One region of the Kitasatospora sp. NBC_00374 genome, then DNA from elsewhere that is predicted to be linked to it. Evidence: riboswitches for the same ligand, from Rfam matches in the RefSeq annotation. Region 1 holds a riboswitch; each other region holds the start of a gene.
The links. A riboswitch is a leader RNA that binds a small molecule or an ion and turns the genes downstream of it on or off. The one in region 1 is predicted to bind cyclic di-AMP.
Positions count from the first base shown of each region.

Region 1 (7,305 bases):
CGCAGCCGCCTATCTGACTGTCAGCGAGAGCGCCCAGGACGCCGTTACGGTCGCCGAGCTGCTCGCGCAGGCCACCAACGCCGGGTACCCGGCGCCGGTCGTCGTCCCGCTGCTGACCGGCCCGCACGGCCGGCTGGCCGAGCTGGCCGAGGTCGCCGCCGCCGCCGGCTCCCCGGTCACCGACGCGCTCGGCCCGCACCCGCTGCTGGCCGAGGCCGTCCACGTACGGCTCTCCGAGGCCGGTCTGGCCCGCGCCGACCGGGCCCGGCTGTTCGCGATCACCACCGCCGCGGACGGCATCGTGCTGACCGTCGTCGGCGGCGAGGAGGCCGCCACGGCCGCCGGGATCACCGGCGTGCTGCTGGCCGCCCGGCTCGCCGTGCCCGTGGTGGCCGCCGCGCTGGACGTCCCGGGTTCGGTGGTCGCGGCCGTCGAGCACCTGCGGGCCACCGGTTCGCAGCGTCCCGCCCTCGCGCCGCTGGTGATCGGCCCCGAGGCCGACCCGGAGCTGCTGGCCACGGCCGCCGAGGAGACCGGCTGCCCGAGCGCCGCGCCGCTGGGTGCCTACCCGACCGTCGGTCAGCTGATCGCCGGTATCTACATGGCGGAGCTGCCGCCGGCTGCGCCCGTCGAGGAGCCGGTCGAGGAGCAGCCGGCCGGCTGACCCCGACCGGACGCGTCCGCACACGACATCGGCCTCGGCCCCCATCGTCGGGGGCCGAGGCCGGTTCTCGTGGTGCGCCGGACGTACCGCGGTCAGGCCGTGAGGCGGGACGTCGTGGCCGCCGTGTCGCTCAGCCTGAGCGACGGGGTGACCGGCTGGCGCGGGCCGTCCGGCACGCTGACCGGCGCGACCGAGGCGTTCCACTCGGCCGGAGCGGCCTTGCCGCCCCCGGACTTGCTCACCTCGACGGCCTGGCCGTCCCCGGCCTTGCGCAGCACGATCCGCTTGGGGGCGGGTGACTCCGGGTCCAGCCAGACCTCGTTGCCGCTGAAGGAGCAGTCCAGCACCTGGATGTCGTCCGGCTCGCCGTCGGTGGTCGCCCGGAAGGCCACGCCGGCCTTCCGGTAGCCGGTCAGGCGGCAGCGGCTGACCGTCACCGGCTGCCCGGCCAGCTGGTGCTTGGCGGTGGAGACGGCGTAGTCGGACTGTCCGGCGGCGTCGATCAGCAGGCCGTCGAAGACGGTCCCCTTGTCCCGGCCGAGCGCGTGTACGGCCACGCCGCCTGCCGCGTTGCCGTACAGGACGCTCGCGGTGTAGTCGAAGTCGTTCAGGTACGCGCCGTGCTCGATGCCCCAGCCGCCGTTGTGGTAGGCGACGAACTGGCTCACGGTGTGGTGGTGCTGGGCGTTGAGCCAGACGAAGATGCCGTTCTCCAGGTTGTTGTGGGCCAGGCACCGTTCGAAGGTCCACACCCCCTCGCTGGTCTCCGGCCACTCGTACCCGGAGGCGCCGGTGGCCCCCTGGACGCCGACGGCCACGCAGTCCGTGGCCTTGCTCCCGGTGCCCGCACCGAGGCTGAAGCCGGTCAGCCGGTAGCCGCGCGGGTTGGGCTCGAAGACCGTCCGGGAGGCGACGCAGGACTCGTAGCCGATGTCGTCGGACGGGCCCTGCGGGGTCCGGGTGTCCTGCGGCCCGTCCCACCAGTAGGCGTCCTCCCAGGTGTTGTGGCTGATGCAGCTGCGGAAGGTGACGCCGTGGCTCATGTGCGGGACGAAGGCGTGGTTGCCCGCGTCCCGGACCACCACCCCTTCCACCACGGTGCCCCGGCTGGCGTCGGCCAGCATGTGGAAGTGCAGCCCGTACCGGCCCAGCACCGGCTCGGTGACGGGCTTTCCGTTCCACTTCTCCCTGCCCTCGGCGCGCGGGCCCAGCCAGCGCAGCGCGGCGTGCCGGACGTCCGCGCGGCGGGAGCTGGTGAGGTGGATGTGGGCCCGGCCCTGCTCGGTGCCCTCGATCCGGACGTTGCGGGTCAGGTTGAGCACCTCGGCGCCGACCGTGACGCCGCCGCCGACCGCGACCCGGGGGTGGGCGTGCTTCAACGGGCCGTCAAGGAGCACCGTGCTGCCGTTGACCTGACGGACCGTGCACAGGTCGTACTGGTTGGAGAAGTCCTCGCCGTCGGGGGCCGCGGTCGGGGTGACGGCCAGTTCGTCGCCGGCCTTCCAGCCGGTCGGGGCGGAGGCGAGGGTGATGCCGGTGTCGCCGGCCTTGAGCGCTCCGGCGGCCCGCACCCAGGCCGTCCGGGCGGCGCCGTCCAGGCGAAGGTACCCGGCGCCGCCGACCCAGAGCCCGGTGTCGGAGTCGACGACGGTCATGCCGCCGCCCTTGAACCTGCGCTCGTCCACGTTCGGGAACCTCACCGTGTGCACGGCGGTGTCGGCGGGGGCCAGGACCAGGCTGCCGCGGACCTCGATGTTGCCGGCCGAGTCGAGGGTGAGGCTGTGCTCCTTGGCGAAGACCAGCGAGCCGGTGGGCTCGATCAGCAGGGAGCCCACCGACGCGTCCGCGTCGAGCAGCACCTGATCGGTGATCCGCACCGCCGACTTCGGCCCGGGGACGGCACCGCCCCAGCCGGCCGGGTCGGACCAGCGGCGGCCGCCCTCCGCCACGGTCGGCGGCGGTGGGGCGGGCTGCGCGGGCGTGGCGCTCGGTGCGGGTGTGGCGTCGTGCTGGTGGCCGCTCGGGGAGGCGGCGGCCTCGGTACGGCCCGGGCGCGGCCGACGGAAGCCGACCGGTGTCTGACGGACCAGCTCCTCACCGGTGACGGCCGCGACGATTCCGACGGCCCCCCAGATCAGCAGCGCGCGCCGGGCGATACGCCCCTTATGGTCCGGTTCGGCCCGGTGTGACCTGGGTCGTCCCGGCCTGGGCGTCGCGCCGTCGGCGCCGTTCACAGGCTCCGGCGGTCTGTGCTCGAACTCCATGATCGCTCAGCCCTCATTCAGGCCTCGATTCCGACTCTCCGACTGAAGCATAGGCAAGTCCCAATCCGTTAAAGGCTTTTGCGCGAAAGCGAGCGATTATGAACGGTCCGATCGAGGTTTATCGATCATGAAGGGACGATGCGAACGATGTGACGACGCTCACACATATTTGCGGTTTCAACTTATGTCTGCCTAATGTCCTCCCACGTTCGTGGTCACACGGACCCAGCCACCCGGGACGCCGAGTCCTGCCGCCGGGTGCGCTGGCACTGCAGAAACGCACCACGGGCAGGAGCGGGGGAACCAGGTAAGTCGCCCGGGAGCGGTATTTCGGTACCGGTCCGGGGCTTGGGGTGAAGCCGTGCTCAGCGCGGCCGGGCAACTCCAGCCCGAATCCGACAGCTCACCTCGTAGGCGTGGGAGAGGAACGCACCTTCATGCTGCCCATCAGCGCCTCCAAGCGTGCCCGCCGCATCATCGCCACCACCGGTGTCGTCGGCATCGGTCTCACCATCCCGTGCCTGACCGCCGGATCCGCCTCCGCCGCCTCGGTGGCCACCTGGGACAAGGTCGCCCAGTGCGAGTCGTCCGGCAACTGGAGCATCAACACCGGCAACGGGTTCTACGGTGGCCTCCAGTTCACCTCCAGCACCTGGGCCGCCTTCGGTGGCACCGCGTACGCCCCGCAGGCCAACCAGGCCACCAAGGACCAGCAGATCGCCGTCGCCGAGAAGGTGCTGGCCTCCCAGGGCCCCGGCGCCTGGCCGGTCTGCTCCGTCCAGGCCGGCCTGACCAAGGGTGGCGAGGCCCCGCAGATCGACACCGGCGCCGCGGCCACCACCACCCAGGCCGCCCCGAAGCCGGCTGCCGCGAAGCCGGCCGCGCCCCAGGCCGCCGCGCCGAAGGCCGGGAGCACCACGCCCGCCGAGGGCACCCACCAGTGGTCCGGCAAGAAGTGGAACGGCTCCAAGGAGCACGGCAGCCACGACTACACCGTGGTGGCCGGCGACTGGCTGTCCCACATCGCCGAGAAGAACCACGTCCAGGGCGGCTGGGAGAAGCTCTACGAGCTGAACAAGGCCACCCTGACGGCCGGCCCGCACGTCATCTACCCGGGTCAGCACCTCGACCTCGGTGACGGCGTCCAGACCGCCGCCCCGGCCGCCGCCGAGGCGCCCGCCGCTCCGGCCGCACCGGCCGCGAGCACCGCCGCCAAGCCCGCCGCCGCCACCCAGGCGACCGGCTCCAAGGCCGCGGCGATCAACTTCGCGCTGTCCAAGGTCGGCCAGGCCTACGTCTACGGCGGCAGCAGCGACGGTGGCTGGGACTGCTCCGGCCTCACCCAGGCGGCCTACCGCCAGGCCGGCGTCTCGCTGCCCCGCGTCGCCGCGGACCAGGCGGACACCTCCACCCGCGTCTCGCTGGACAGCCTCCAGCCCGGCGACCTGCTGTTCTGGTCCAACAACGGCAGCAACTCGGGCGTCTACCACGTCGCGCTGTACGTCGGCAACGGCACCTACGTCGAGGCCGCCAACCCGAGCGCCGGTGTGCGGACCGAGACCATCGCCAACTGGGCCCCGGACTTCGCCGGCCGGATCTGACACCTGATCGGCGGCCCCGTCCCCCGGAGACCCTGGTCGGCTCCGGGGGTCCGGGCCTATGCTGCGGCGAGCCCACCGACCCGGGAGAGCACGCCATGGCGAAGGTCACCATCACCCTCGACGCCGATCTGGCCATCGAGGTGATGCTGCAGTCCGGTACCAGGAGCCCGCAGGACGCGGTCGAGTTGGTCGTTCGGGACTACCTCGACCGCACCCGGCGCACCGAGGCGCGGACCGGCGACGCGGCCGACGGGCAGCGACTGAACCAGCCACGGCCGGTCGTCGAGGAGGGCTGAGCTCCCTCCACCCCCGAGAACGTGCGCAACAGCCCCGGAGAGACTCTCTCCGGGGCTGTTCGCACGGGCAGGGGGGCACAAGGGGCCGGGCTACCGCCCGTTGGCCACCGCTCCGGTGGAGCCGCGCATCACCAGCTCGGGCTGGAACATGTACTCGGCGCGCTGTCCGAGGTTCCCCCCGACCTCCTCCAGCAGGGCGTCCACGGCGGCCGTGGCCATCGCCTCGACCGGCTGGCGGATGGTGGTCAGCGGGGGCTCGGTGAAGGCGATCAGCGGCGAGTCGTCGAAGCCGACCACCGAGACGTCGTGCGGCACCGACAGGCCGCGCCGGCGCACCGCCCGGATCGCGCCCAGGGCCATCATGTCGCTGCCGCAGACGATCGCGGTGCAGCCCTTGTCCAGCAGGGCGCCCGCGGCCGCGTCACCGCCTTCCACGCTGAACAGGGTGGGCTGGATCAGCTCCTGGACCTGCTCGGCGGTGCGTCCCAGCAGTTCCTGGACGGCCGCGGTGAAGCCCTCGATCTTGCGCAGCACCGGGACGTACCGGCGCTGGCCGACCGCCAGGCCGATCCGCTCGTGGCCGAGCTCGACCAGGTGCTGGACGGCCATCCACATCGCGGTGCGGTCGTCCGGCGAGATGAACGGCGCGGAGATCTTCTCGCTGTAGCCGTTGATCAGCACGAACGGGACCTGGCGCCCGGTCAGCCTGGCGTACCGGTCGTGGTCGGCCGTGGTGTCGGCGTGCAGGCCGGAGACGAACACGATGCCCGCCACCCCCCGCTCGACCAGCATCTCGACCAGTTCGTCCTCGGTGGACCCGCCCGGCAACTGGGTGCAGAGCACCGGCGTGAAGCCGTGCCGGCTCAGCACCTGCTCGATCACCTGGGCCAGCGCGGGGAAGATCGGGTTGCTGAGCTCCGGGGTGATCAGTCCGATCAGGCCGGCGCTGCGGGTGCGCAGGCGGGTCGGCCGTTCGTAGCCGAGCACGTCGAGCGCGGCCAGCACGGTCTGTCGAGTGGCCGCCGAGACGCCCGGCTTGCCGTTGAGCACCCGGCTGACGGTCGCCTCGCTGACCCCTGCCTGTGCCGCAATGTCTGAGAGTCGCGCCGTAGTCACGATCCCAGAGCCTATTGCAACCACGTCAGACCGCCCACCAAATGGCGCAGTCCGTCGGCAGGACGCTCTCCCCGTCCACCACGGTCACCTCGGCCGAAGCCAGCAGGAGCCGGCCGGGCGCGGGCAGCCGGACCGGCTCGGCGGTGGCGTTGACGGTGCAGACGAAGGAGCCCTCGGCGCTGTCCCGGCGGAAGGCCAGCACGCCCTCGGGGGCGTCCAGCCAGGTGACCTCGGTGCCGGCGCCGAGCGCGGGGTGCTCCCGGCGGACGGCCAGCGCCGAGCGGTACAGCTCCAGGGTGGAGGTCGGGTCGCCGGTCTGGACCTCGACGCTCAGCTCGGCCCAGGACGCCGGCTGCGGCAGCCAGCTCGGGCCGCCGGCGGTCGGGCCGAAGCCGTACGGCGCCTCGGTCCCGGACCACGGGATCGGGACGCGGCAGCCGTCGCGGAAGCCGTCCTGGCCGGCCTGGCGGAAGAACGACGGGTCCTGGCGGACCTCGTCGGGCAGGTCGGTGACGTCGGGCAGGCCCAGCTCCTCACCCTGGTAGACGTAGGCCGAACCGGGCAGGGCGAGCATCAGCAGGGTGGCGGCGCGGGCGCGGCGCAGGCCGAGCTCACGGTCGCCGGCGGTACGGATCTGGGTGCCGCCGGGCGGGTTGGCGAAGCGGGTGGCGTGCCGGGTGACGTCGTGGTTGGAGAGCACCCAGGTCGCGGGCGCGTCCACCGGGCGCATCGCGTCCAACGACACGTCGATCACCTCGCGCAGCGCGGCGGCGTCCCAGTGGGTGCCCAGGTACTGGAAGTTGAAGGCCTGGTGCAGCTCGTCCGGGCGGACGTAGTTGGCGGTGCGCTGGACGGTCGGGGTCCAGGCCTCGGCGACGCCGATCCGCTGGCCGGGGTACTCGTCGAGGATCTTGCGCCAGCTGCGGTAGATCTCGTGCACGCCGTCCTGGTCGAAGAACGGCATCACGTCGCTGCCGAGCAGCTTGAGCTGGTCGTGCGAGCCGAGGTCGGGCAGGCCGGGGGCCTTGACCATGCCGTGCGCGACGTCGATCCGGAAGCCGTCCACGCCCATGTCCAGCCAGAACCGCAGGATCGAGCGGAACTCGTCGGCGACGGCCGGGCTGTCCCAGTTGAAGTCGGGCTGCTCGGGGGCGAACAGGTGCAGGTACCAGTCGCCGGGGGTGCCGTCCGGGTCGACGGTGCGGGTCCAGGCCGGACCGCCGAAGATGGACTCCCAGTCGTTGGGCGGCAGTTCGCCCTCGGCGCCCTTGCCCGGGCGGAAGTGGTAGCGCTCGCGCAGCGGGGAGGAGGGGCCCTCGCGCAGGGCGCGCTGGAACCACTCGTGCTGGTCGGAGGAGTGGTTG
Region 1 covers NZ_CP107964.1:2,019,438-2,026,742, forward strand. The annotation lists gene OG871_RS08965 (hypothetical protein) at 1-664, shown strand, start outside; gene OG871_RS08970 (hypothetical protein) at 757-2,928, opposite strand; cyclic di-AMP (ydaO/yuaA leader) riboswitch at 3,199-3,360, shown strand; gene OG871_RS08975 (transglycosylase family protein) at 3,366-4,529, shown strand; gene OG871_RS08980 (hypothetical protein) at 4,625-4,825, shown strand; gene OG871_RS08985 (LacI family DNA-binding transcriptional regulator) at 4,916-5,941, opposite strand; gene OG871_RS08990 (glycoside hydrolase family 13 protein) at 5,967-7,305, opposite strand, start outside.

Region 2 (7,305 bases), 2.6 Mb from region 1:
GCAGCAGCCGGCCCTCGTCGACCAGGTCCAGCACCACGCTGGCCGCGCCGAGGGCCGGCCGGGCTATGTCGGTCAGGGTGGTGGTGACGTCCCGGACGGTGACGGCCCGGGAGAGCGCCCGGGTCAGCGAGAGCAGCAGCAGCGAGCGGGTCCCGGCCCTGGAGGCGTCCGCCGACGGTTCGACGCCCTCCTCCGGGCCGGAGCGCTCCGGGTACGCGGGCCGGTCGCGGGCGGTCAGCAGGCCGGCGATCCGGACCGGGCGGCCGTGCAGGTCGCGCATCACCTCGCCCGACTCGTCCACCCGGATGATGGTGCCGTCGGCGTGCACGACGCGGTAGTCGAGCCGGTACGGCCCGCCCGCCGCGAGCGCGTCGGCCATGCCGGCCTGCAGGTCGGGGAGGTCCTCGGGGTGCACCACCCGGCTGAGGTCGGGCGCGGGGGCGGTGTCGCCCTCCGGCGGCGGGGGCAGGCCGACGACCTGGTAGGCGCGGCTGTCCCAGGTGGTCTCGCCGGTGACCAGGTCGCGTTCGAAGGCGCCCGCCCCGGCGGCCCGGACGGCCAGCGAGAGCAGCGGCCGGTCGCCCTGGTACGAGGCGGTGCGGATGCCCTCGGGCACCGGGCTCGCGGCCTGGACGTGGTCGATCAGGTGGGAGAGCCGGTGGGCGCAGGCCTCGGCGATGGTCTCCAGGGTCTCCACGTCGCGCTGCGGGACGGTGCCGCGGTGGGCCAGCGCCACCGCGAGCGCGCCGATCGGGACGCCGTCCACGACCAGCGGCATGACGGCGAGGGCGACCAGCCCGGTGCCGCGGCCGTGGTTGGTGCCGGGCTGGTCGCCGCGGGTCCGGTCGGGGCTGAGCAGGACGGTCTCGCGCCGGCGCAGGGCGAGGGCCGCGGGCAGGTCGCTCGTCGGGTCGACCAGGTTGTAGCGCTCGTGGGCCCAGTCCGGCAGGCCGTGCGAGGCGGCCAGCCGGAGCATGCCGTCGGAGTCCAGCAGGTAGAGGGCGGAGCCCTCGCCGGTGATCCAGCCGGGCCCTTCGGTGAGCACCGTGGCGAGCAGTTCGGCGGCGCCGGTGCAGCGCAGCAGCAGCCGGACGCAGCGCAGCTCGGTCCTGGTGGCGGGGCGCGACGAGGTCAGGTCCATGAGGCTCGACCGGTCCCTTCCGCTCAGTCCGCCGGATGTCCGATGTGAACATCTTATGGACGTCCTGTACGCCCGGCCGGTTGCAGGGCGGTGGCGGTGCGAGGGCGGTGCGTGTGCGGGGAGCTCCGGGGAGTGCGGCTACTGGCCGTCGGACTCGCCGTACGGCTCCTGGGCGACCGCCGGGACGGGCCGCATCGAGCGCAGGCCGCGGACCACGGCGTAGGCACGGGACAGGTGGCCCCGCGGGGACGCGGCCGCCGGGCGGCCCTCGCCGTGGCCGGCTCCGGCGCGCTGGGCGGGCACGAGGCCGACGGCGCTCCGGCCGGGCTGCACGGTCCTGGTCATCTGTCCACGTCCTCCGGGATGCCGGTGCGGCACCGCCGGTCTGACGGGGCGTGGCCGGCCGGGCCGCCGAACGACGGAACGTTCGGGTACCCGCCAGTGTCACCCGTGGACGGTGACGGAACGGTCTCGAATCCCACCCGAACCGGTACCGGCCCGGGACGGCAAGCGGGCCACCCGGAAGCCCGGGTGGCCCACGAGGATCGGGAGGCGGCTCAGACGGGGAACCCCGGCAGGGCGTTCAGCCCGTCCACGTCGGGGCTGCCCTCGGCGACGGTGCCGACGAGGTCCACGGGGAGGTCGGGGGCGGTGATGGCATCGGGCGTCAGGCCCTGCCCGACGGCCGGGGCCGCGTGCGCGCTGGGGGCGGTCAGGGAGGCCACCACACCCACGGCGAGGGAGGCGACGGCGAGCATGCTTCGCTTCTTCATGGCCTGCCCAACGCCGCCCGGGGCCCGGAGGACACGGGTGGACCCTCAGACCCGCCCGGGCCAGTTGCGCAGCCCCTCGGTCAGCACCCCGGTCACGCGCTGCCGGGTCACCGCCAGGTCCTCGGGAACCTGGAACCCGCCGCCGGTGGTCAGCGAGGCGAAGCCGTGCGCCACCGCCCGTACGGTCCGGGTCGCGTGCACCGCCTCCGCGCCCTCCAGGCCGTAGCCGCGCAGCACCGCCGTGATCACATCGACCAGCCGGGCGCCCGCCGCGGCCAGGTCGGGGTCCGCGCCGTCCGGCGCCTGCGGCAGCGCCGCGTACCGCTCGGGGTGCCGCACGGCGTACTCGACGTAGGCCGCCACCAGCGCCTCGACGGCCTCGTCGGTGCTGCGCCCGAGCACTGCGGCGGTCAGCCGGTCGGCCAGCTCCTCGGTGACCCGGACGGCTATCAGGCGGCGCAGCTCGGCCAGGCCGCCGGGGACGTGCTTGTAGAGGGAGGGGGTGGCGACCTTGGCGCGGGCGGCGACGGCGGCGAGGGTGAGGGCCTCGCCGCCCTGGTCGTCCAGCAGGGCCAGGGCGTGGTCCACGACGGCGGCGGGGGTGAGTCCGACCCGGGGCATCAGGCGACCTCGTCCAGGAAGGGGAGCAGGGCATCGGCGGTGGCCTGCGGGAATCCCGCCATCGGGTAGTGGCCGCCGCCGTCGATCATCACCTTACGGGCCTTCAGCGCGGCCGCCTGGCGGTCCGCCACCACCTCCGGCTTCGGGAAGTCGGGGTCCTTGCCGCCCATGATCACCAGGGCCGGGCAGCGCACCGCGGAGGACCAGCCGACCGGCGCGGAGTCGCCGGCGACGTACCCGCGGACGGCCGCCCTGCGCCCGGGCTCGCGCAGCATCGCGACCAGCCCGGCGCGGTACTGGTCGAAGTCGGCGGGCCGGGCGGTGGGGAAGTAGAGCCGCTGCGCCGCGCCCCACAGGGCCGGGAACCGCACCACGGCCGCGCCGAGGGTCTTGACCAGGGCCTTCTGGAAGGCGTTCGGCGGGAGGTTCTCGATGAAGGCGTCGATCAGCGCGATGCCGGCCACCCGCTCCGGCCGGTCGCCGGCCAGCCTGACCACCGTGGCCCCGGTGTAGGAGTTGCCGACCAGCACGGCCCGCTCGATGCCCAGGTGGTCGAGCAGGGCGAGCACGTCCTCGGCGATCGCGGCCGGGGAGTGGTCGGTGAAGCCGGTCGAGGACTCTCCCAGGCCGCGCAGGTCCATGGTGATCACCCGGTGGCCGGCGGCGGTCAGCAGCGGGACCAGCTGGCGGTAGGCGGTGCGCTTGTCGAGCATGCCGGGGAGCAGGACGACGGGGAGGCCGGCGCCGGTGGCCGAGTCGTCGAAGGCGATCCGGCCGCCGGGGACGTCGACGTACCGGGTGCTGGTGCTGGTCATTGCTGCCTCCTGAGCTCCTCGACGGGCGCTCGACCGGTTCGGCGAACCCCTGTAGCTCCAAAGCTAAGGCTAATAGCCTTAGCCGTCAAGGGGTGGCCGCTGCCCTGGGGTAGCGTGCGGCTGATCGCAGTGCCCGTGCCCGTTCGAGCGCCAGGAGGCGTCGTGCCCTTCATCAACGTCAAGCAGCTGTCCGGACGGAGCGACGAGCAGAACGCCGAGATCGTCCGGGCCCTGACCGAGGCCTACGCCACGGTCACCGGCGTGGACCCGGAGAAGATCTGGGTCGCGGTCGAGGAGGTCCCGGCCACCCACTGGTCGGCCGGCGGCGAGACCTTCGCCGCACGGAAGGCGAAGGCCGCCGAGGTCGGCTGAGCCGCGCTGCGGAGCGCGGCCGGGGCGGGAGTCAGGCCCCCTCGATCCGGAACGGGTCGTGTTCGGCCAGCAGCTTGTCCAGCCGGGCCTGGTCCACCCGGGTGGTCAGCTCGTCGGCCTCCTGCCGGTCGCGGATCACCTTGGCCAGGGTGAACGCCGAGGTGATCTCGTACAGCAGGCCGACGGCCAGGAAACCCCGCATCCAGGAGTCCACCGGGAGATAGGCGATCCCGGCGGCGAGGGCGGCGGTGGCGAGGGCGAAGGAGATGACGGCCTGGACGAAGTACGCGGCCGTGGTCCTGGACTGCATCTTTGTGCTCATGTCGAAAGGGTCTCCAAGTCCCTTTCCCGGCACATGAGTACGGATACTCAACCGGTCGGTAGCAGTCCGTCACGGGCGTCGGCCCGAAAGCGGGCGAACCGCCCCCGGGCGCCCGGCCGGGTCGCATTCTCTCCGCCGAGGCGCTTGGAATCATGGGGCGCATAGGATTAACTTTCGATAACGCAGCGCGGTACGAAACGCCGTACCCAGACGGCACCGTGCGCCATCGCTCAATCCGCGGGCACGCCTTCACCGGCGGGCCCGGGGAGCCGGGGAACCACGTTCCTTGGGGTGAATCGGCCAGGCCCAGGCCAGGCCGTAGGAGACCTTCCTGCTCCGAACCCGTCAGCTAACCCGGTCGGCGAGAGGGAAGGAAAGGAGCACGCCTCCGTGGCGTCGACGCACCCGCTCCAGGGCACGGCCGCAGGGATCCAGCTGCTCGACCACCCGGTCCCGGTGGGCCCGGTCCACCCGGTGGACCAGAACGCCGACCCGGCCCGGCACCGGATGCCCCGTCAGGCCAGGAGCAGCGGGCCACTGCTCGGCGTCACCGCGATGACCGCGGCCCTCAGCGCCACCGGCTTCGCCGCCGCGTCCTCCGCCCAGGCCGCCCCCGCGCCCACCCCCGCCCCCGCCGTCTTCGCCGCCGACTCCTTCGACCAGGACCAGGCACCGGCCGCCGCCCAGGCGCCCGCCGCCGACCCGGGCCTGGCCCTCGCCGCCCGGATCCAGCAGCAGGCCGACGGCCGGAGCAGCGCCGAGGAGACCGCCCGGCTCGCCGCCGCCCAGGAGGCCGAGGCCAAGCGCGCCGCCCAGCAGGTCCAGGTCCAGCCCTCGGTCCAGGTGCAGGCCCAGCCCTCGGTCCAGGCCCGGCCCCCGGTGCAAGCCCGGGAGCAGGCCGACCACGCCCCGCGGGTCGCGCTCGCCCCGCCGGTCGCCGACTACACCCTGAGCGCGCACTACGGGCAGTCCGACTCCTACTGGTCGCACCTGCACACCGGGCTCGACTTCGCCGCGCAGACCGGCGCCCCGGTCACCGCCGTCGCCGCCGGCACCGTCACCTCGGCCGGCTGGTCCGGCGCCTACGGCTACCGGGTCATCCAGACCCTGCCGGACGGCACCGAGGTCTGGTACTGCCACCTCTCCCGGATCGCCACCGCCGACGGCCCGGTCGCCCCCGGTACCGTGCTCGGCGCGGTCGGCGCCACCGGCAACGTCACCGGCCCGCACCTGCACCTGGAGGTCCGCCCCGACGGCGGCGCCCCCGTCGACCCGCTCGCCTGGATGCAGGCGCACGGCCTCAATCCGTAGGCTCCTGGACGGCCGACGCCTGGTCCGCCAGGTACGCCTCGATCTCGTCGTTGCCCGGCTCCGGCGCCAGGTCCGGGTACTCCTCGACCAGCAGCGCCGGCAGGCCGGGCACCGTCCACTCCCCGTACAGCCGCAGCGCCTCCACGGCCACCGTCGCCTCGAAGCCCTCGAAGTCCCCGGAGAGCTCCTCGGGCATCGGCCGGCCGAGCGCCGTCAGCTCGGCCAGGTTCCGGTAGCTGCGCTGCATCAGGCCCTGCTCCAGCAGCAGCCGCGCGCCGTCCGTCGCCATTCCGATCATCAGCAGCCGGGTCGGCCCCCAACCGCCGTCCCGTTCCTCCGCGTCCAGGCCCGGAACCGCCGCGAACGCCTCCAGGCGCTGCTGCTCCGGCAGCTCCCGGAAGGCGTCCAGCCAGGCACGCACCGCGTCCGGGTCGGCGGTGTCCACGCCGTCCGCCCACAGCAGCAGGGCGTACAGCCGGGGCCAGGTCACCAGGTCGGCCCGCCGCAGCAGCCCGCACAGCACCTCGCCCTGCCACTCGGCCTCCGCGCGCAGCCGCTCGTACCGCTTGGTGTTCAGCCGGCGTGCCGCCCGCTGGTGCTCGATCAGCAGCAGCACCGCGGCCCCGTACGCCGAGGGGTCGCCGCCGGGCTGGACGTACAGGTAGAGCCGCTCGTACAGCAGCTGCTCCAGCAGCGCCGAGCCCAACTCCGGGTAGCCGTCGTGCATCCGGGCACCGCTGAGCTCCAGCAGCGCCAGCACCGTCCGCACCGCCTCCTCGGGCACGCCCTCCTCGGCCGCCGAAGCGATCAGGTCGGCGGCGCGGGTGTGTGGAATGAGCTGCAGGTCTTCGTCGTTCACGGACAAACCGTAGCCGGTGCCGCAGACCCCGACGGGTAGGGTCGGCGGACATGGACCCAGTACGGCTGACCGGCCCCCGCCTGATCCTGCGCGAGTTCGACCACACCCAGGCGGAGGTCGCCGGCCTGCACGCCGTCTTCGGAGACCCGGAGACCGCCCGCTACCTGCCGTTCGAGCCGCGCGACCTGGAGGACTGCGCCGACCAGATCGAGCAGTACCTGGACGCCGCCGAGCAGCGCCCCCGCACCGAGTACCGCCTCGCCGTCGCCCGGCCCGCCGACGGCGAGGGCGCGCCCCTGGTCGGCACCGCCGCCCTCACCCTCGAAGGCGACCGGGCCGCCGTCCTCGGGTACGCGCTGCGCCGGGACACCTGGGGCCACGGGTACGCCGGCGAGATCGTCACGCTGCTCTGCGGATTCGGCTTCCACACCCTTGGCCTGCACCGGCTGGCCGCCCGTACCGACCCGGGCAACGCCGCCTCGGCCCGGGTGCTCGCCCGGGCCGGTTTCCAGCTGGAGGGCCGGATCCGGCACGAGCTGAACCGGGCCGGCCGCTGGCTCGACGGCATGCAGTACTCGCTGCTGGAGCACGAGTGGCCCGCCGGGGGTGGGGACAACCCCACCCCCGATCCGGCAGCGGACCGGATACTCCGCTGAGCCCCCGTTCGGCATCGTGGACGTCGTGAGAACGGACGACTTCGAGGGGCCTGAGATGACCGCCAGCACCAGCCCGTACAGCCACCCCGTGACCCCGCGACCGGCCTTCTGGCGGGCGCCGTTCAGCGCCTCGACCTACCGCGAGGTCGGCTTCGTCCTCACCGGGCTGCCGATCGCGCTCCTCGGCTTCGTGTTCGTGGTGGTCCTCTTCTCGCTCGGACTCGGCCTGGTGGTCACCGCCCTCGGCCTGCCGGTGCTGGCCCTGATGCTGACCGCCTCCCGTGGCCTCGGCGCCCTCGACCGGGAGCGCGTGCGCACCCTGCTGGACACCCCGGTGACCGCACCCGGTCCGCTCCGGTCCGGCCGGCGCGGCTTCTGGGGCGGCGTCACCGCCCGGCTGGCCGACCCGGCCGGCTGGCGGGCCGCGCTCTACCA
Region 2 covers NZ_CP107964.1:4,664,017-4,671,321, forward strand. The annotation lists gene OG871_RS21015 (SpoIIE family protein phosphatase) at 1-1,141, opposite strand, end outside; gene OG871_RS21020 (hypothetical protein) at 1,280-1,486, opposite strand; gene OG871_RS21025 (hypothetical protein) at 1,699-1,914, opposite strand; gene OG871_RS21030 (TetR/AcrR family transcriptional regulator) at 1,960-2,535, opposite strand; gene OG871_RS21035 (alpha/beta fold hydrolase) at 2,535-3,350, opposite strand; gene OG871_RS21040 (4-oxalocrotonate tautomerase family protein) at 3,513-3,722, shown strand; gene OG871_RS21045 (YiaA/YiaB family inner membrane protein) at 3,754-4,044, opposite strand; cyclic di-AMP (ydaO/yuaA leader) riboswitch at 4,262-4,423, shown strand; gene OG871_RS21050 (M23 family metallopeptidase) at 4,435-5,355, shown strand; gene OG871_RS21055 (hypothetical protein) at 5,345-6,214, opposite strand; gene OG871_RS21060 (GNAT family N-acetyltransferase) at 6,265-6,870, shown strand; gene OG871_RS21065 (sensor domain-containing protein) at 6,926-7,305, shown strand, end outside.
Region 2: another riboswitch for cyclic di-AMP. It lies ahead of OG871_RS21050 (M23 family metallopeptidase); the one in region 1 lies ahead of OG871_RS08975 (transglycosylase family protein).

Region 3 (7,305 bases), 4.6 Mb from region 1:
TTCAGCTACTTCACCAACCTCAGCAACATCGGCGGCCTGCTCGTCCTGATCACGGGGGGCGTGCTCGGGCTGCGCGGCCGCCCGGGCGTACCGGACGGGATCCGCGGCGCGATCGTGCTCTACATGGTGATCACCGGGCTGGTCTACGCGGTGCTGCTCTCGGGCTACCACCTCGGGCTGCTCCTGCCGTGGGTGAACGACATCGTCCACCGGCTGATGCCCGTGGTCTACCTCGCGGACTGGCTGATGGTGCCGCCGGTCGCCCGGCTGAGCCGCGTCACCGCACTGAAGTGGCTGGTCTTCCCGCTGGTGTACCTGGCGTACACCCTGCTCCGGGGGCCGCTGGTGCACTGGTACCCGTACCCCTTCGTCGACCCGGACCTGCGCGGCGGCTACGGCCGGGTGGCCGGCGCCTGCACCCTGCTGATGGGCGCGTTCGTGCTGGTGGCGGCGGCCGTGCGGTGGATCGGCAACCGCCGGGCCGTGCGCCGGACACCGCGGCACGCCAGGGCGGCCCGGGGGAGCGCCGCCGACCCGACCTGAGCCGACGGACCTGCCGAGCCGATCCGATCCGAGCCGAGTCGTTCGAGGAAGAGGAAGCGGGAACGCGGACATGGGCCTGACGAGCCACAAGGTCCTGGCGGTCGCCGTCGGCGCCGCGCTGCTGGCGATGGCCGTGACGGTCGGCTGCTGGCCGCGGCTGGCGCGGCGGCACTGGGCGGCGGTGCTCGGCCGGATCGGGGCGCTGCTCGCGACCCAGCTGACCGTGCTCTGCGCACTCGGGCTCGCCGCCAACTCCTACTTCTCCTTCTACACCAGCTGGGACGACCTGCTGGGCACCGGTGACCCCGGTCCGGTCACCGTCCGAACCGGGGCCGACGGCCGGCCGGCCGGGCCCGTGCAGGTACTGGGCCGCGAGCCGGTCCAGGGGGCCGGGCCGAGCGGGCGCGACCCGCGGTCCGCGGGCGAGATCCAGGCGGTCCGGATCCCCGGTCCGCGCTCCGGGCTGAGCACCGACGGGTTCGTCTACCTGCCGCCGCAGTACTTCCAGCCCGCGTACGCGGACCGCCGCTTCCCTGCCGTGGTGGTGCTGACCGGCTACCCGGGGGACGCCAGGAACCTGCTGACCCGGCTCAACTACCCCGGTGCGGCCCTCCGGTTGAACCGGGACGGGCGGATGCAGCCGACCGTGCTGGTGCTGATGCGGCCGTCCCCGGCGATGCCGGCCGACACCGAGTGCGAGGACGTGCCCGGCGGTGTGCAGGCGGAGACCTACTTCACGCAGGACGTGCCGCGGGCGGTCGCCGCCGGCTACCGGGTGTCGGTGCGGCCGCAGGGCTGGGCGGTGATGGGCAACTCCACCGGCGGCTACTGCGCGCTGAAGCTGGCGATGCGCCATCCCGAGGTGTTCCCCAGCGCGGTCTCGATGTCCGGCTACTACCGGGCCGCCGAGGACGCCTCGACCGGCGACCTCTTCCGGGGCAGCCGACGGCGCCGCGACGAGGCGGATCTGCTCTGGCGGCTGAACAATCTCCCGCCGCCCGCGATCGCCGTGCTGCTGGCCGGGGCCGAACGCGGTGACGGGGACTACCTGCGGGACACCCGGGCGTTCGCCGCCGCGGTGCGCGGCCCGATGGCGCTGGCCACCGCGACGGTGCCCGAGGGCGGCCACAACTTCCAGACCTGGAGCCGGCTGCTGCCCTCCGCGCTGGAGTGGCTCTCGCCGCGGCTGGCGGTCAGCTGACCGGCTGGAGCTTGCCGGTGTGCAGCTCGCCGACCCGGCCGCCCTCGCCCTCGTACGTCCAGAAGACCCGCACGGTGAGCGCGTCCAGGTCCATCACATGGCTGACCGTGATGCCGCTCTGCTCCGTCCAGCTGACGAAGTACTGCTGCGGGCCGATCTCCGCGACGTGCAGCTTCACGTCCTCCCACTGGCCGGCCGACTCGCCGAGGCCCTCCCAGCGCAGCCGCGTCCCGTCGGCGGAGTAGGAGTTGCGGAAGGCGGCGCCGTTGTCGACGTCGAACAGGTAGGTATGTCCGGCGAAGCCAGGCAGGGGCGCGGTCATCTCGGGGGTGATCCTCTGAACGGTCGGCGGCGGCCACGGCCGGGGCTCCGGCCGCTGCCTCCAACCTAGCGGACGGGTGCCCGGCCGAGCCCGCTTCGAACGGTCCGGCTCGTCGGCCTTGAGCTTCCCGCGGGGCAAGGTCCTAGATTCGGGGCGTGGACGGAACGGAACGGTTGCTCACCATCGGCGCGATGGCCCGGCGCGCGGGCCTGACCGCCAAGGCGCTGCGGCACTACGACCGGATCGGGCTGCTGCGGCCGGCCGAGGTCGACCAGGACACCGGCTACCGGTACTACCGGGCCGAGCAGGTGGCCGCGGCCCGGCTGGTGCGGGTGCTGCGGGCGGTCGACCTGCCGCTGGACCGGGTACGGGAGTGCCTGGCCGCCGCCGAGGCGGCGGGCGACGGCGACGGCGGTGCGCTGGTGCGCCGGGTGCTGGCCGACCACCGGCGGCGGCTGCAGGCCCGGCTGGACCGGCTGCGCGGCGCCGTCCACCGCACGGATCATCTGATCGAGGAAGGGATCGACACGGTCATGGGCGAGGACGTAGCGGGGGCCGCGGCCCCGGCGGACGAGCGGCAGCTGGCGGTGGACCTGTTCAACGGGGTCTGGCGGCTGCTGGAGCGGGAGGACCGCTCGGTCGAGGACGACGACCGCATGGTGCACATGGCGCACGCCTCGCGCCACCACTGGGGGGAGGTGGGCACGGCCGTGAACCTCAGCCGGGGCGAGTGGCAGTGCTCCCGGGTGTACGCCGTGCTCGGCCGGGCGGAGCCCGCGCTGCACCACGCCCGGCGCGGGCTGGAGATCTGCCGGGCCCACGCGATCGGCGACTGGGACCTGGCCTTCGCCTACGAGGCGCTTGCCCGGGCGGCGGCGGTGGCGGGGGACTCGGAGCAGGCCAGGGCCTGGACCGGGCAGGCGCTGGCCGCCGCCGAGGAGATCGCCGCCCCCGAGGACCGCGAGCTCGTCCTCGCGGACCTGGAGAGCATCCCGGGGCAGCCCCGGTTCTGGTGACGCCGGGGGGCGGGGCCGGGGCCGGAGGCGGGGGTACCTGTGAGGGACGTCTCATTGTCGGTATGCGACCCATCTGCCTAGCCTGCACGGGATGCCCGGCTGGGCAGACCCGCGGTCGGGACGCCTAGTCCTGTCCACCCGACGGCGGTCACCCGACCACCTTCTGGACAGGAGCGGGGGAACCAGGTTTGTTGTCGTCGCGCCCTCGCTCCGTCCGGAGCCGGGTGCACGGCTTGGGGTGAAGCCGCTCCGCAGGCGGCCGGGCAGCCTCGTGCCCGAACCCGACAGCTCACCTCGCAGGCGTCGCAGAGGACCCTCCATGCGACTTTCACCGACCCCTGCCCGCCTCGGCCTGCTCGCCGGAGCGACCGTGCTCGCCGGCGTCCCGCTGGTCGGCCAGGCGCAGGCCGCCGCCCCGACGGTGACCCAGGACCGCCTCTCGCCGACCGCGATGGCGGCCAACACGGCCACCAAGGCCACCCTCGCGGTGCACTCCTCCGGCTGCTTCACGGCCAAGACGCTCGGTGTCGGCGTCCGCGACGCCGCCGGGCACAACCTGGACTTCCCCGGCAACGCCTCCAACGTGCAGATCTGCCCGAGCGGCACCACCTTCACCAGCGCGGCCCGCAGCCTGCCGGCCGGCACGTACACCCAGTTCGGCTTCTGGCAGGACTCCGCCAACGCCTGGCACAACCTGCCCTCGCAGACGCTGACGGTCAGCGCCTCGACCGCCCCCGCGCCGGCCCCGGCGCCCACCCCCACCCCGGCGCCCACCCCGGCGCCCACCCCCACCCCGACCCCGACCCCGACCCCGACCCCGACCCCCGGCACCGGCGCCCCGGTCGCGGGCAAGTCGCTGACCTGGTCGGACGAGTTCGACAGCCTCTCCGCATCGCGCTGGACCACCGACAAGAGCAGCTCGTACCGCTACGGCAACCACAACCCGGACGACAACAAGCTGGACTGGCTGAGCAAGAGCGGCGTGAGCGTCTCCGGCGGCAGCGCGAACTTCACGGCCAGGCCCAGCGCCAACAAGCTGGAGAACGGCAAGCAGGCCTGGGACACCGGCCTGCTCACCACCGAGTACTCCGCCGAGGGCTTCCAGGTGAAGACCGGCGACTACGCCGAGACCCGGGTCAAGCTGCCCTCCGGCACCGGCGCCTGGCCGGCCCTGTGGACCTGGAAGAACGGCAACGGGGAGATCGACTCGTTCGAGTACCACCCGGACAACCCGAACCTGCTGGAGCTGACCAACCACGTCAAGTCCGGCTCGAAGTACTACACCGACGCGGGCGCCGTCGCGAAGGACAAGTGGGTCACCATCGGCACCTACTACGGCGCCAACTCCGTCGACTGGTACGTCAACGGCACCAAGGTCTTCTCGGACAACACCGGGGTCGGCACCACCTGGTCCGCGTACCTGATCCTCAACCTGTCGCTGAGCGCCGGCCAGTACCACCCGGCCCCCTCCGGCACCGCGCCGATCACCTTCGCCGCGGACTACGTGCGGGTCTACCGCTGACGGTCGGCCCGCCCCACACGCAGCGTCCGATCAGCCCGCCACGCGCAGCGTGAACGAGGTCCCGTTGTCCGCCGGACGGCGGTCGTCGGCCCCGACCACCACGAGGTGCCCCTCGGCCCGTGTGCCGGGGGGCACCTCTCGTGCCACCCGGACGGGGGCCAGTGCCGTCGCGCTGCGCCCGGAGCCCAGCCCGGCGGGGAACTCGCAGCGCAGCAGGTGCCCGGCGGCCCCGGGCGTGCAGGAGCCGGGGAAGAAGGGCCCCTCGAAGGTGAAGCCGGCCGGCAGGTCGACCAGCACGGTGAACGGCGAGGCCGTCCGGTCGGGCCCGGCGTTGGCGACGAAGGCGTGCAGCGTGGTGGCGCCGCCGGGCGGCGCCGGGTCCGGGTCGAGCCGGACCACCTGCAGGTCGGCGTCGGACGGCCGCGCCGCACCGAGTGTGCCGCAGACCCCCAGCAGCGCCGCCGCCAGCGCGGCCGCCGTACGCGGACTCACCCTCCCGGACATGTCGGACCTCCCACCGCTCGCACTCTGGTCGATACTCACGGTAGCGACCGAAGATGGTACGAGTGGAGGAGGACGCGGGTGTCCGAGCAGGTACTGAGTGAGGTCAGTGGCCGGATCGCCGAGGAGCGGGAGGCGGGGTTCGTGACGGCGTACCGCACCCTGATCTCCGGCGAGCTGCCCGAGGGACTGCTGCGCACCGAGCTGCTGCGCGGCCCGGACCGGCACTGGCGGGTGCAGAGCCTGTGGCGGGACCTGGCCGCCCTGGAGGCGGTGCGGGCGGATCCGAAGATGGCCGCCGCGCCCCGGCTGTTCCGGGAGGCCGGGTCCGAGCCGGACCTGGTGGTGTTCGCGCTGATGGCCTCGGTCGTCCACCCCGACTGACCGTCAGGGCGCGAGCACCTGCCCGAGCCGCAGGGCGATCTGACGCATCACCGGTACCAGTGCGGCGCTGCCGGCCGCCGACTCCAGGGCCCGGATCCGGGCCTCCGGGCCGGAGACCGAGAGCGCGGTCGGGGTCGGCGCGCCGGGCACCGCGACCGCGATGCAGCGGACGCCGATCTCCTGCTCCTGGTCGTCCACCACGTAGCCGGCCTCGCGGGCGTGCGCGAGCTGGATGATCAGCTCCTGGGGGTCCGTCACGGTGTACGGGGTGTGCGACTGGAGCGGCTGCGGGCCGAGCAGGGCCCGGGTCTCCTCCTCGGGCAGCTGGGCCAGCAGGGCCTTGCCGACGCCGGTGCAGTGCGGCTGAACCCGGCGGCCGACCTCGGTGAACATCCGCATCGAGCGCCGGGACTGCACCTGGCCGACGTAGACCACCTCGCCGCCCTCCAGCACCGCGAGGTTGGCGGTCTCGCCGGTGGCCTCCATCAGCTCGGCCAGGTAGGGGCGGGCCCAGCTGCCGAGCAGCCGGCCGGAGGTCTCGCCGAGCCTGATCAGCCGCGGGCCGAGGGTGTACCGGCGCGCGGTGTCCTGGCGGACATATCCCTGCTGGACGAGGGTACGGATCAGTCGGTGGATGGTGGGCATGGGCAGGCCCGAGGTGGTGGAGAGCTCGCTCAGGGTCGCGATGCCGCCCGAGTCGGCGAGCGCTTCCAGCAACTGGAAGGCGCGCTCGACGGACTGCACGCCACCGGCGGCGCGCTCGGTGCCTGTCGGTGCTGCGGCGGGGGTGCTGGCCACCGGCGTTCCCTTCACTGTCGGAGGAGGAGTAGAGTCCCAGCGATCTAGCTCAACAAACCGTTGAAATTCTGTATCGCGGAAACTAGTCTCCACCCTACAGAACGAAACCCGCCGGTAGGTGGGTTCGGATCTGGGAAGTTCCCACCGGAGCTCCCCAAGCATTCACAACCGTCCAAGGAGTGTCCTGCCCATGGGTGCAGATCAGGGACCCGCCCCCAGCCTTCGGCCGGAGGTGCCCCCGGGCGTTTCCCCCGCCGCCCCGGTCGTCACTGTCGCCGGTCCGCGTGTCCCCCGCGCAGAGGAGGTGCTCACCCCGGAGGCGGTCGCCTTCGTGGTCGGCCTCCACCGAACCTTCGAAGGCCGCCGGCAGGAGCTCCTGACCCGACGCAAGGCCAGGCGTGCCGAGATCGCCGAGACGGGAACGCTGGATTTCCTTCCCGAGACCGCCGAGGTCCGGGCCGGAGACTGGCAGGTCGCCCCCGCCCCCCGCGCGCTCCAGGACCGCCGGGTCGAGATCACCGGCCCGACCGACCGCAAGATGGTGATCAACGCCCTCAACTCGGGCGCGCGGGTCTGGCTCGCCGACTTCGAGGACGCCACCGCCCCCACCTGGGAGAACGTCCTCTCCGGCCAGGTCAACCTGATCGACGCGTTCGAGGGCCGGATCGACTTCACCTCCGAGGCCGGCAAGGCCTACACCCTCAAGCCCGCCGCCGAGCTCGCCACCGTCGTGGTCCGCCCCCGCGGCTGGCACCTCGACGAGAACCACCTGCTGGTCGACGGCGACCCGGTGGCCGGCGCCTTCCTCGACTTCGGCCTGTACTTCTTCCACAACGCCGCCCGGCTGCTCGCCAAGGGCGAGCAGGACCCGAACTCGGGCCCGTACTTCTACCTGCCGAAGACCGAGAGCCACCTGGAAGCCCGGCTCTGGAACGACGTCTTCACCCACGCCCAGGCCGCGCTCGGCATCCCGCACGGCACCATCCGGGCCACCGTGCTGATCGAGACCATCACCGCC
Region 3 covers NZ_CP107964.1:6,587,016-6,594,320, forward strand. The annotation lists gene OG871_RS29385 (Pr6Pr family membrane protein) at 1-543, shown strand, start outside; gene OG871_RS29390 (alpha/beta hydrolase) at 614-1,744, shown strand; gene OG871_RS29395 (hypothetical protein) at 1,737-2,066, opposite strand; gene OG871_RS29400 (MerR family transcriptional regulator) at 2,222-3,082, shown strand; cyclic di-AMP (ydaO/yuaA leader) riboswitch at 3,230-3,400, shown strand; gene OG871_RS29405 (hypothetical protein) at 3,402-4,604, shown strand; gene OG871_RS29410 (hypothetical protein) at 4,635-5,108, opposite strand; gene OG871_RS29415 (antibiotic biosynthesis monooxygenase) at 5,187-5,489, shown strand; gene OG871_RS29420 (IclR family transcriptional regulator) at 5,493-6,287, opposite strand; gene aceB (malate synthase A) at 6,478-7,305, shown strand, end outside.
Region 3: another riboswitch for cyclic di-AMP. It lies ahead of OG871_RS29405 (hypothetical protein); the one in region 1 lies ahead of OG871_RS08975 (transglycosylase family protein).